Regions from separate parts of the Exiguobacterium sp. UBA7533 genome, predicted to be linked through region 3. Evidence: riboswitches for the same ligand, from Rfam matches in the RefSeq annotation. Region 3 holds a riboswitch; each other region holds the start of a gene.
What was found. Region 3 has a riboswitch for thiamine pyrophosphate ahead of tenA (thiaminase II). Riboswitches for the same ligand answer to the same signal wherever they lie in the genome.
Positions count from the first base shown of each region.

Region 1: linked by a shared signal. The riboswitch ahead of thiT (energy-coupled thiamine transporter ThiT) and the one ahead of tenA (thiaminase II) in region 3 are both predicted to bind thiamine pyrophosphate.
Region 2: linked by a shared signal. The riboswitch ahead of thiD (bifunctional hydroxymethylpyrimidine kinase/phosphomethylpyrimidine kinase) and the one ahead of tenA (thiaminase II) in region 3 are both predicted to bind thiamine pyrophosphate.

Region 1 is NZ_DLMP01000001.1:147,528-150,783, forward strand. Features, by position in the region: gene B2U10_RS00770 (amino acid permease) at 1-182, shown strand, start outside; gene B2U10_RS00775 (thiamine diphosphokinase) at 237-839, opposite strand; gene thiT (energy-coupled thiamine transporter ThiT) at 841-1,401, opposite strand; TPP riboswitch at 1,462-1,571, opposite strand; gene rpe (ribulose-phosphate 3-epimerase) at 1,594-2,250, opposite strand; gene rsgA (ribosome small subunit-dependent GTPase A) at 2,253-3,158, opposite strand; gene pknB (Stk1 family PASTA domain-containing Ser/Thr kinase) at 3,184-3,256, opposite strand, start outside.
Region 2 is NZ_DLMP01000011.1:118,595-121,850, forward strand. Features, by position in the region: gene thiM (hydroxyethylthiazole kinase) at 1-668, opposite strand, end outside; gene thiD (bifunctional hydroxymethylpyrimidine kinase/phosphomethylpyrimidine kinase) at 649-1,452, opposite strand; TPP riboswitch at 1,569-1,679, opposite strand; gene B2U10_RS12145 (murein hydrolase activator EnvC family protein) at 1,744-3,021, opposite strand; gene B2U10_RS12150 (murein hydrolase activator EnvC family protein) at 3,224-3,256, opposite strand, start outside.
Region 3 is NZ_DLMP01000003.1:161,973-165,228, reverse strand. Features, by position in the region: gene abc-f (ribosomal protection-like ABC-F family protein) at 1-327, opposite strand, end outside; gene B2U10_RS06365 (DUF1002 domain-containing protein) at 603-1,484, opposite strand; TPP riboswitch at 1,678-1,784, shown strand; gene tenA (thiaminase II) at 1,857-2,552, shown strand; gene B2U10_RS06355 (hypothetical protein) at 2,604-2,900, shown strand; gene B2U10_RS06350 (glycoside hydrolase family 3 protein) at 2,931-3,256, opposite strand, start outside.

The DNA.
Region 1 (3,256 bases), on a different contig from region 3:
CGTTGACACTTAACGTCGTCGTCCTCGTCAGTCTTGCGTTTCAAGCGGATCAACGAATCGCTCTATACATCGGTGTTCCTTTCTTCCTTGTCATGTGGGGAAGTTATCATCTCTTCGTCAAAGGAAAACATCTATCCGCTCAAAGCGACATCCGTGTCGCCCCTTCTCAACTCGAAGAATAATTTCATCTAAAAAGAGGCCGCGGAGTCATCCACGGCCTCTTTCCTATGATTGTGCTATTCCTTAAGCGTCCGCATCATCAATAGTTCTCCTTGATGGAGCTCTACCTTCGCTTCTGACGCACACCATTCATTACTGACGGTCAAGGAACCTCCGACCGGTACTGGATGTGCATCAAGTGGATATTTGACTCCGGATAAGCTTAAAGTCGATGGTACGAGTGGAATGAACGAAAGATAATGATAGCTCCCTGCTTCGACTGCATACGTTCCCTCAGCCAAGTATCGTACCTCTTCTCGTTTCGTCACGAGTCGTGCCTCTGGGTATCGCTTCAATAGATATACATTTTGGACGGTCATGTCGAGCCGCCCACCTGTCGCCCCGATAATGAAGGTATCCTCAAACTGTTTCTTCTCTGAGACTGTACGAAGTGCCAGTTCGAGATCCGTTTCATCTTTCTCGGCCGGATGAACGATTGCCCCTTCTGGTACATAACCAAGCGAATCAAAATCACCAATCGTCAGGTCGCATGTCAGCCCAAACGATTCAATCGTCTGAACACCACCGTCGACACCGACGATAAAATCACCTGGCTGACAAAACGTCCGTAAATCCGGCGCTTCTTCTCGCGGACCGGCACAGACGAGAATCGCCCGCATCTCAGACGCCTCGTGCCGAATAACGGAGTAAGCGTGGCGCAGTCGTAAATAAAAGACCCGCAACGACACCACAAAGAACGTAAGACGGTACCATGTATGTCGCGTTATAAATCAATGAATACGGTACGACTGGACCTTCGGCATACTCGGCAAAAAAGACGATTCCACTGATGACATGACAGATATAACGGAGTCCTGCGCCTAATAACGTCGCCAGGAGAACGAACGCCATCAAGCTTTTCTTTTGTCCATTGCGTGCGGCTAGTCTGACTTGACGCGCGAACAGACCACTTAATCCGACGACACCATACGCAATCGTATAGTCAAGCATCGGTTGAACGATCGTCAAGACTTGTGGAGCGAACATCAATTGAATCGTACCGACAAGCGCTCCCGTGACGACCCCTCCGACGACCCCGTGGCGAAATGCCATGACGAAGATCGGTAACATCGCTAAGCTGATCGAGCCACCTTGTGGCATTTTGAATGGAATCAGTAAATCAAAGACGACTCCGAGACTGGCGAAGATGGCAATTTCCATCATCATTTGTAACCGTTTCATGCTATTTTCCTCCTTCATTGTACGAGAGGACGCAAAAAGGCAGTACGACGAACGCCGTACTGCCTGCGTGCGCCACATCCCTACGTCCGTTTGAACGGAACAGGTTCGAAGGGTTAAAGTCTAAAAGACTCCTCTCAGCCGCTTTTCAAGCGACACCCCTTGCGGTCATCATATTTCGTTTTCTCGTTCTTATTATACGGCAGCCCCTTGACGAATGCTAGTAATCGCTTCCGCATAATCTGGTGCATTGTAGATTGCTGATCCTGCGACGAGAACGTTCGCACCGTTATCGATGCAAAGCTTTGCCGTTTCCGGATTGACGCCACCGTCAATCTCGATTTCAAATGTCAGACCGCGATCTGCTTTCATTTGCGCAAGTGATGCGAGTTTTGGCATGACACGCTCGATGAAGGCTTGTCCACCGAAGCCCGGATTGACCGTCATCAATAAGACCATATCGACATCCTCAAGGACGTGTTCAATCGTTGATAATGGCGTATGGGGATTCAAGACGACTCCTGCCTTTGCGCCCGCTGCTTTGATTTGTTGCAAGACACGATGGACATGATTCGTCGCTTCGACGTGGAACGTCACGATGTCCGCCCCTGCTTTGACGAAATCCTCGACGAAACGTTCTGGCTGGTCGATCATCAAATGGACATCGAGAATCATATCCGTCTTTTGACGTAAGCTGTTAAGCACAGGTAGTCCAAACGAGATATTCGGTACGAACTGACCGTCCATGACATCAAAATGGATATAGTCCGCGCCTGCTGCCTCGACTGCTTTGACATCACGCTCAAGATTCGCAAAATCTGCTGATAAGATAGATGGTGCAATTTTAATCATCTTCAATACCTCCGGGCTCGATTCTTGATTTCGTCTATAAACATACCATAGTTCTCATAACGAGAGGACATGATTTCTTGTGCTTCGACGGCTTCCTTGACGGCACATCCGGGTTCATTCAAGTGCAAACATCCTCGATACTTACATTCGTCCTGTACAGCCACGAATTCAGGAAAACTCCACCGTACATCCTCGATTTCCATATCATACGGAAAATCAAGGTTCGAGAAACCTGGTGTATCAGCAATCAAGCCTTCGGCAAGTGGCATCAACGTGACGTGACGTGTCGTATGCCGTCCACGTCCGAGTGATTTCGAAATCGCACTCGTCTCTAAGTCGAGTGTTGGTTCAAGTGCGTTCAAGAGCGAACTTTTCCCAACACCGGATTGTCCGGCAAGAACGCTCGTTTTCCCGGCCAGTAACGGACGGACTTGTTCAACACCTGTCAATGTCTCACTTGATGTCTCGATGACCGTATAACCAATCTTCCGGTAAGCGGCAATTGCCTCTCTAACTGCAGGACCTTTGACATCATCAAGCAAGTCCATCTTCGTTAACAGGATGACGGGTTGGATTTCCTTCGCTTCGATCAAGACGAGGAAACGATCGAGCAAGTGCGCTGAAAAATCAGGTTCTGCAGCCGAGACGACAAGCAACGCTTGATCGATATTCGCGACAGGCGGGCGTACTAAAAAGTTGTCCCGCTCCTTCACTTCGAGAATATACCCGGTCTCACTTTCGATATGAAGAACGACTTCGTCTCCAACGACTGGACTGATGCCGCGTTTTCGGAAATTCCCTCTTGCCCGTGAACGGACCTCTCCTTCTGGTGTCATGACATCATAAAAGCCACCCTGCAGGCGTATGATCGTTCCTTCTCGATTCTCTTCGATGCGTTGTTCCGTCATCCTATGCACTCCTTTTTCATCACAGTCACTGTGCGTCTTTTGCTTGATTGTACGTGATGGTTTTTGAACGATACACCGTATCGTCTTTATAAATCGTA
Region 2 (3,256 bases), on a different contig from region 3:
GCTGCCTGTCCTCCTGCTTTTCCCATGATAAATGTTCCGTGGACTGCTGCCTCAAACGCAGAATATCCTGCACCAAGAAAACTCGCAATCAAAGAAGCTGTCATACACCCCGTACCTGTGACGTCTCCGAGACGCGGCGTACCTACTTGTAGTTCCACTTCGCGCATGCCATCCGTGATGTAGTCGATTGGACCTGTGACGACAATGACGGACTTTTGTTTACGAGCGAATGCACGAATGATTTCTCGATCCATGATCTCATCACTAGCAGCATCGACTCCTTTTGTTCGTCCATTCTCCCCAAGCAATGTCTTGATTTCTGAAGCATTTCCTTTAACGACCGTACATCCGAGTCTACTCAATTCTTTTGAAAAGGACGTACGCAATGATGTAGCTCCCGCTCCAACTGGATCAAGGATGATCGGAACGTTCAAGCGTCTCGCTTCGCTTGCGGCGAGTCGTTGAGCTGCTTGCATGTCTGCATCAATTGTTCCAATGTTCAAGACAAGAGCTTGCGCAAGTCGAACCATCTCTTCCACTTCGCGAATATCCTCCGCCATGACTGGAGATGCGCCAACGGCGAGTGTGACATTGGCGCAATCATTGATCGTGACTGTGTTCGTCAAATGATGAATGAGTGGTTTGTGTTTAAGAATGGTCGTAAACATGTGTATCCCTCCAAAGTGAATGAAAATGATGTGTCGGTCCAATCCCTTGTCCGAGAGCAAATCCATGACGAATCGCCTCTGTAACATACTTCTTGGCCTGACGTACACTGTCCGGTAAAGCTTCTCCAAGTGCCATCCGTGCCGCAATCGCTGCAGATAAGGTACAGCCTGTTCCATGAGTATGTTGATTATCTAACCGATCTGATGTGAAACGGTATTCCTCTTGCCCGTCCCATAATAAATCCGTGGCAGCTCCCGGTAGATGTCCACCTTTTAGCAAGACGGCTCCAGTCTTCATAGCCAACTGATGCATCGCCAGTCGCATCTCCTCTAGATTAGTAACTGACTGCCCTGTTAAGCGCTCTGCTTCCGGTAAATTTGGTGTGACGAGTGTCGCAAGTGGCAGTAACTCCGCGATTAGTGCTTCCTCTGCCTCCGTCCGCAATAGGGCATGCCCGCCTTTTGCGACCATGACAGGGTCTAGTATGATCGGAACTGTCTGTTTGCGAAGATGTGTTGCAATGACGTGAATCGTTTGTGCATTCGAGACCATACCGATTTTGATAGCATCCACACGAATATCTGAAAAGATTGAAGCTAATTGGGCATCAACGATTTCCGATGATAACTCTTCTACTGCTTGAACGCCCAGTGTATTTTGAGCCGTTACCGCCGTCAAAACACTCATCCCATAAACGCCCAATGCCGAAAATGTCTTTAAATCTGCCTGAATTCCAGCTCCACCACCGGAGTCAGATCCCGCAATCGTCAATACATGTTTCATATTTTTCTCACCTTTCCATCGAGCAATGTAAGGGAGTTGTTACCGACAAAAAAAAGCGTCGACCGCTGTAAAAAAGCAGTCGACGCTATACGAAATCGTTATCCAACCATTTCGGTATTCGTTCGGCTCAACTTTCCTACGCTGGTATTATCCAGTTCAGGTAATAGGGTCGAAAACAGATTGGTTTTCCTCTCAGCCGGATTCCTCCAGCTCCCCTAGTTGCTCAAGTATTCATTTCGCCTTAACTGTAGCATAGCGGCAAGAAAAAAACGAGCCGAAGCTCGTTTTGAATTATAGGTATGCTAATGGATTAACTGCATTCAGAGGAGAAGAGGCACTGTACTGATAGCCTCCGACATGTAGTTCGAAATGCAAGTGTGGTCCTGTTGAATTCCCAGTACTACCAAGTGTTCCAACTTGCTGACCTTGAGAAACTGTTTGTCCTGCATGAACAGATAATGAACTCATATGAGCGTAGACTGTCGTATAGACTTTCCCGTCAAGGAAGTGAGAAATCATGACGTGATTTCCATAAGGCCCACCACCTGAAGCTGTAATGACCGTTCCAGCTGCTGCTGCGACGATTGGTGAGCCGACCGAACCACTGAAATCGACACCATTATGGAACGTATAGCCGTTCGCACCGCTTGCTGGTCCAAACCCTTGTGATACGCCACCAGAAGATGGACGAACGAATTTCCCACCGCTCGAAACAACGGGTGGGGCAACTGAAGTAGGTGATTCTGAACTCTTACCTGCTTGTTTTGCTGCTTGAGCATTCGCTTTAGCGGCTTTTTCAGCTGCTGCTTTCTCGGCTGCTGCTCTTTCAGCCGCTGCTTTAGCTGCTGCCTTCGCTGCCGCAATCGCACGTTCTTGAGCTTCAAGTGTGGCTTGTAGTTCTTTCGCGTCTAGAAGTTCTGTCGTAAACTTCGTCTTACCTTTTCGTAATTTTTTAAGCGTAGCACTGCGTTCTTTCATTTGAACTTTCAACGCTTTTTTTTGTTCGATTAATGTTTTCTTCTCTTCAACCTGCTCCGCCTTTTTTTCAACGAGCGCTTGTTTTGCTTCCGCTAGCTTTTGTTGGGTTGCGATGTAATCCGAAATCATTTTATCATCTTGCTCCGCGATTTTTTTCCCTGCCATGACACGACTAAATAAATCACCTAAATCCTTCGATCCAAAAATGACTTCTTCCCATTTGATTGAGTTTCCATCGTTTTCTTGGAAGACACGTAGACGATCACCGAGTAGTTCTTCTTGTTTTTTCAACATCTCTTCGTAGCGAACGATGTCTGCTTTTAATTCATCAATTCGCAAATTCAATTTCTCGATTTGTTTATTTTTTTCGGAAATCTGAAAAATCTTTTCGTTGATCGCTGCATCGATTCGATTGATTTGACGTTGTTCTTTCGAAATTTTCGACTCTTGTTTTTTAATTGCTTTTTCTAATTTACGTTGTTCTGCGGCATTTTCAGCCTTTTTTTCTTTGATCGTTGCTGCCGCAATTGGTTGTGTTCCTGTTATAAGTAATGCTCCTAAAACAATGGTAGAAATTAGTTTTTTTAGCATATATCGTTTTCCTCACTTATGTTTTTCATATTTTATTATAGTATTCAAGTTTCTCTCATATCTGAAATAGATTATAGCACCCTAATCGTTTCAAAAAAATTTCATTTACATTTCAAATGAAAACGTTTTTTTGTAATATAATCATTTATTTTTTGAAAATCGCAAAAAAAGAACCGCTGCATAAGCAACGATTCTTTACTGTTTAAAACATCGTCATTGGGTTCACTGAGCTAGC
Region 3 (3,256 bases):
CGCCATCATAAGCTCCAACTGTTGCATCCGAGAACGGATTGCGAGGATCTCTTCAAACGCCGTCCAAAGGACGTCGAGTCCGGTCATTGTCTCGGCATAAGTGGGAAGTTGTTCCAAGTAGCCAATCGTCAAACCGTTCTTTTGATAGATGACGCCACCGTCCGGTTGGTCAAGGCGAGCAAGTAAGCGGAGTAATGTCGTTTTACCACTCCCGTTTCGTCCAATCAGACCGACACGATCGTTTTCGTTTAAGAAGAGGGAAACGTCCGTTAAGATCGTTTCGCCTCCGAATTGTTTTGTCAGATGTTGAATGTCGCAAATCATCATAATGAGTTGATCCTTTCGCGCGCATTAAAAAAAGGAGAGCGCAAATAGCACTCTCCCTAGTGTGTGAAAGATGCGCTTTGCTGTATTTTTCAATCATGAAGTTCTAAAAAGGGCAGACGGGTGCCTTAGAACGCCATTCCATGAAAAATCGCGCGCAACAGATACAATTGTTCCATTAACCAATGTTTGCACGCAGCAAAGTCCATCATTTCACACCACCTTTCGTTTCAGATACAACCAGTTTACCATTATCTTGTTAATTGCGGAAGTCTGAATTATTTGAACACACCAGCAATCGAGCTGAAGAAGTCACTCAGACCATCAAATAATTTAGCGAAGAATCCTTTCGTCTCCTCGGACGTTGCAAACGCATGGATGTCTTGACCAGCATTTTTCAGTCCACTCTCGATTTGCCCCCAGTTGATGTTCGCTTGCTCCATTTGATTGAATAGATTCGTCAACCGATCCATCTGTGCATCAGACAGTTGGATGTTGTTGTTTTGAATGACTTGGACGATCAGGTTTTCGATCTCGACTTTTGTTTCCGGTTTTTGATTCGCGATTTTGGCCTTGATCTCATTCATCAAATCAGCGACTTTATCTGTCCCGACTGTCTTCCCGACGTCTGATGTGACCGATAATTCTTGCTGTGCTAAATCTTTCCGTTCGTCACTCAGCTTGATTCCGGTCTCAGCCGAAGTTTGATCATAGGCTTTCATGATTCCTGTCAAGGCGGATGTCCCGGTCACCTTGTAAGGGGAAGTAATCGTGATGTCGGCATCTTTGACACCCGCTGTGACGAGAGCGTTCAAATACATATCCTTCGTCACCCACGTGATGTTTTCCGTCGCAACGGAAAGTCCGTCACCTTTTTCCGTCAGTTCGATTTTAGCCGACGAATACATGTTGCCGCCCTTTTGTGACTGGGGGATGTTTTTCCCGAGGTATTTTTCTTCGTCTGCAGAGGTTGCGATGATCGGTGTGATACCTTCCGGTGCATTGAGACGTGAAAGCACCCAAGCCTTATCTTTTGCGCCGAGTGACTCACCGAGAGTGACGATCGTTTTATCGACGACCTGCTCGGCGGATGCGGCTGTCGGAAGTAATAAAGCAGAAGCGATAACGGCTGACGCCATGATTTTTGTTGGTGTATGCATAATGAAATCCTCCAATTGTAAGTAACAGAATGAATTATAGTATCAGGTACTAAAATTAGTGTACGAGAACGAAAGAAGTTCGGAATCGGTCTGTAGATGGAGACGATATCCGCCTTCTGACACTCTATAGTATAGCGAAAAGAGGACAACTTGACTTCCGTTTTCAGCATGCTATAGTGGATTTGAATCGAATAATGACCACTAGGGGAGTCGGTAGGCCGACTGAGACGAACGAAGACGTTCGGACCCTTTGAACCTGATTAAGTTCGTACTTACGGAGGGAAGTGGCGTCAAGTCTTGTTCTTCTTGCGCCATGCCCGTGTGTTTCGGGGTGGTGTTTTTTCGTTTCATAAAAACGAGGAGGATGAGATCATGACATTCACACAAGAAATCAAACAAGCAGCACAAGCGTATTGGGACAGTAGTTTTACGCACCCATTCGTTCAAGGAATCGGCGAGGGAACGTTACCGCTCTCGAAATTTCGACATTATGTCATGCAGGATGCGTATTACTTAAAACACTTTGCGAAGATTCAAGCGAAGGCAGCGTCAAAAGCAGATGACTTTGCGACGATCGCGACACTTGCCGAGCACGCGACTTCGACATATGGGGCAGAACTGAGCTTGCATCAATCATTTTTCGAGCCGCTCGGTATCACGGAAGCAGACCTTGAAGCATTTGAACCGGCACCAACGGCATATGCTTACGTCTCACACATGCATCATGCGAGTGAAGGGACGCTTGGTGAGACGATTGCTGCCATCTTGCCATGTTACTGGTTGTATTATGAAGTTGGACAACAATTATTGACGTGTACACCGTATGAAAAAATCTATCAGCAATGGATCGACACATATAGTTCGGAATGGTTCGAAAAGGTCGTCTTTGAACAGATTGCACGGCTTGATGCGTTGGCGGAACAAGCAAGCCCGACTGAACGAGAGCGGATGAAACGGCATTTCGTGACGAGCTGTTATTATGAGTTGCTGTTTTGGCATATGGGATGGACGGAAGAAACGTTTACGTCGATTTACGAGACGATTCCAGCACGGACGGTATCTTCCTAAAGAGTTGAATGGTAGAATTAGGTATAACATTTAGCGGAAGTAGGGGTAGAAATGGAAATCATCGTGATCGTACTCGCGATCAGCGCCGCGTATGCCGTGCAACGAATGCTGGGTAAAGTCAAAGTAAGATTTATTGGATATATCATTCCAACGTTAATCGTGTTGTCCGGTATATCCGCTACGACTCGAAACTTCAAGGTAGCATATAGCATGGGGAGCTACATTTCTGCTGTTCTTGTCATTGTCGTCTATGCATTACTGACCTATTGGTTATACCGCGTCTACGATCGTGCGAAAGAAGAAGCGGAATATCCGTATCAATCATTAAAAGACCGAGGCATCCTTTAAAGGAGTCTCGGTCTTTTGTGTATCATGTTCTCATTTTTTCCAATTTTTAAAGCCGTCACCAAATTCGAGATGCAGTTGATCGGTAAAGATACCGTTCTGAAAGACTGGTACATCAACAGGTAGAGTGCCTTGGGGCTTAAACGTTCCGAAAATCGCTCGGATACCGGCAGGGAGGTTCGGTCCCGCTGATTTCAGATTGCCTGCTTCGGAGTCCGGTCCGTTCGGATCCCCTTTAAAACCATAGACGAGGACGTGTGCCGGTGCGTCCGGTTGAACGGCGACATCGTATGGATTGCGGAGGCTAAGCAAGACGGATGGTATATCTGTTTGTTTCGCATACCGGAAGATTGAAGCCG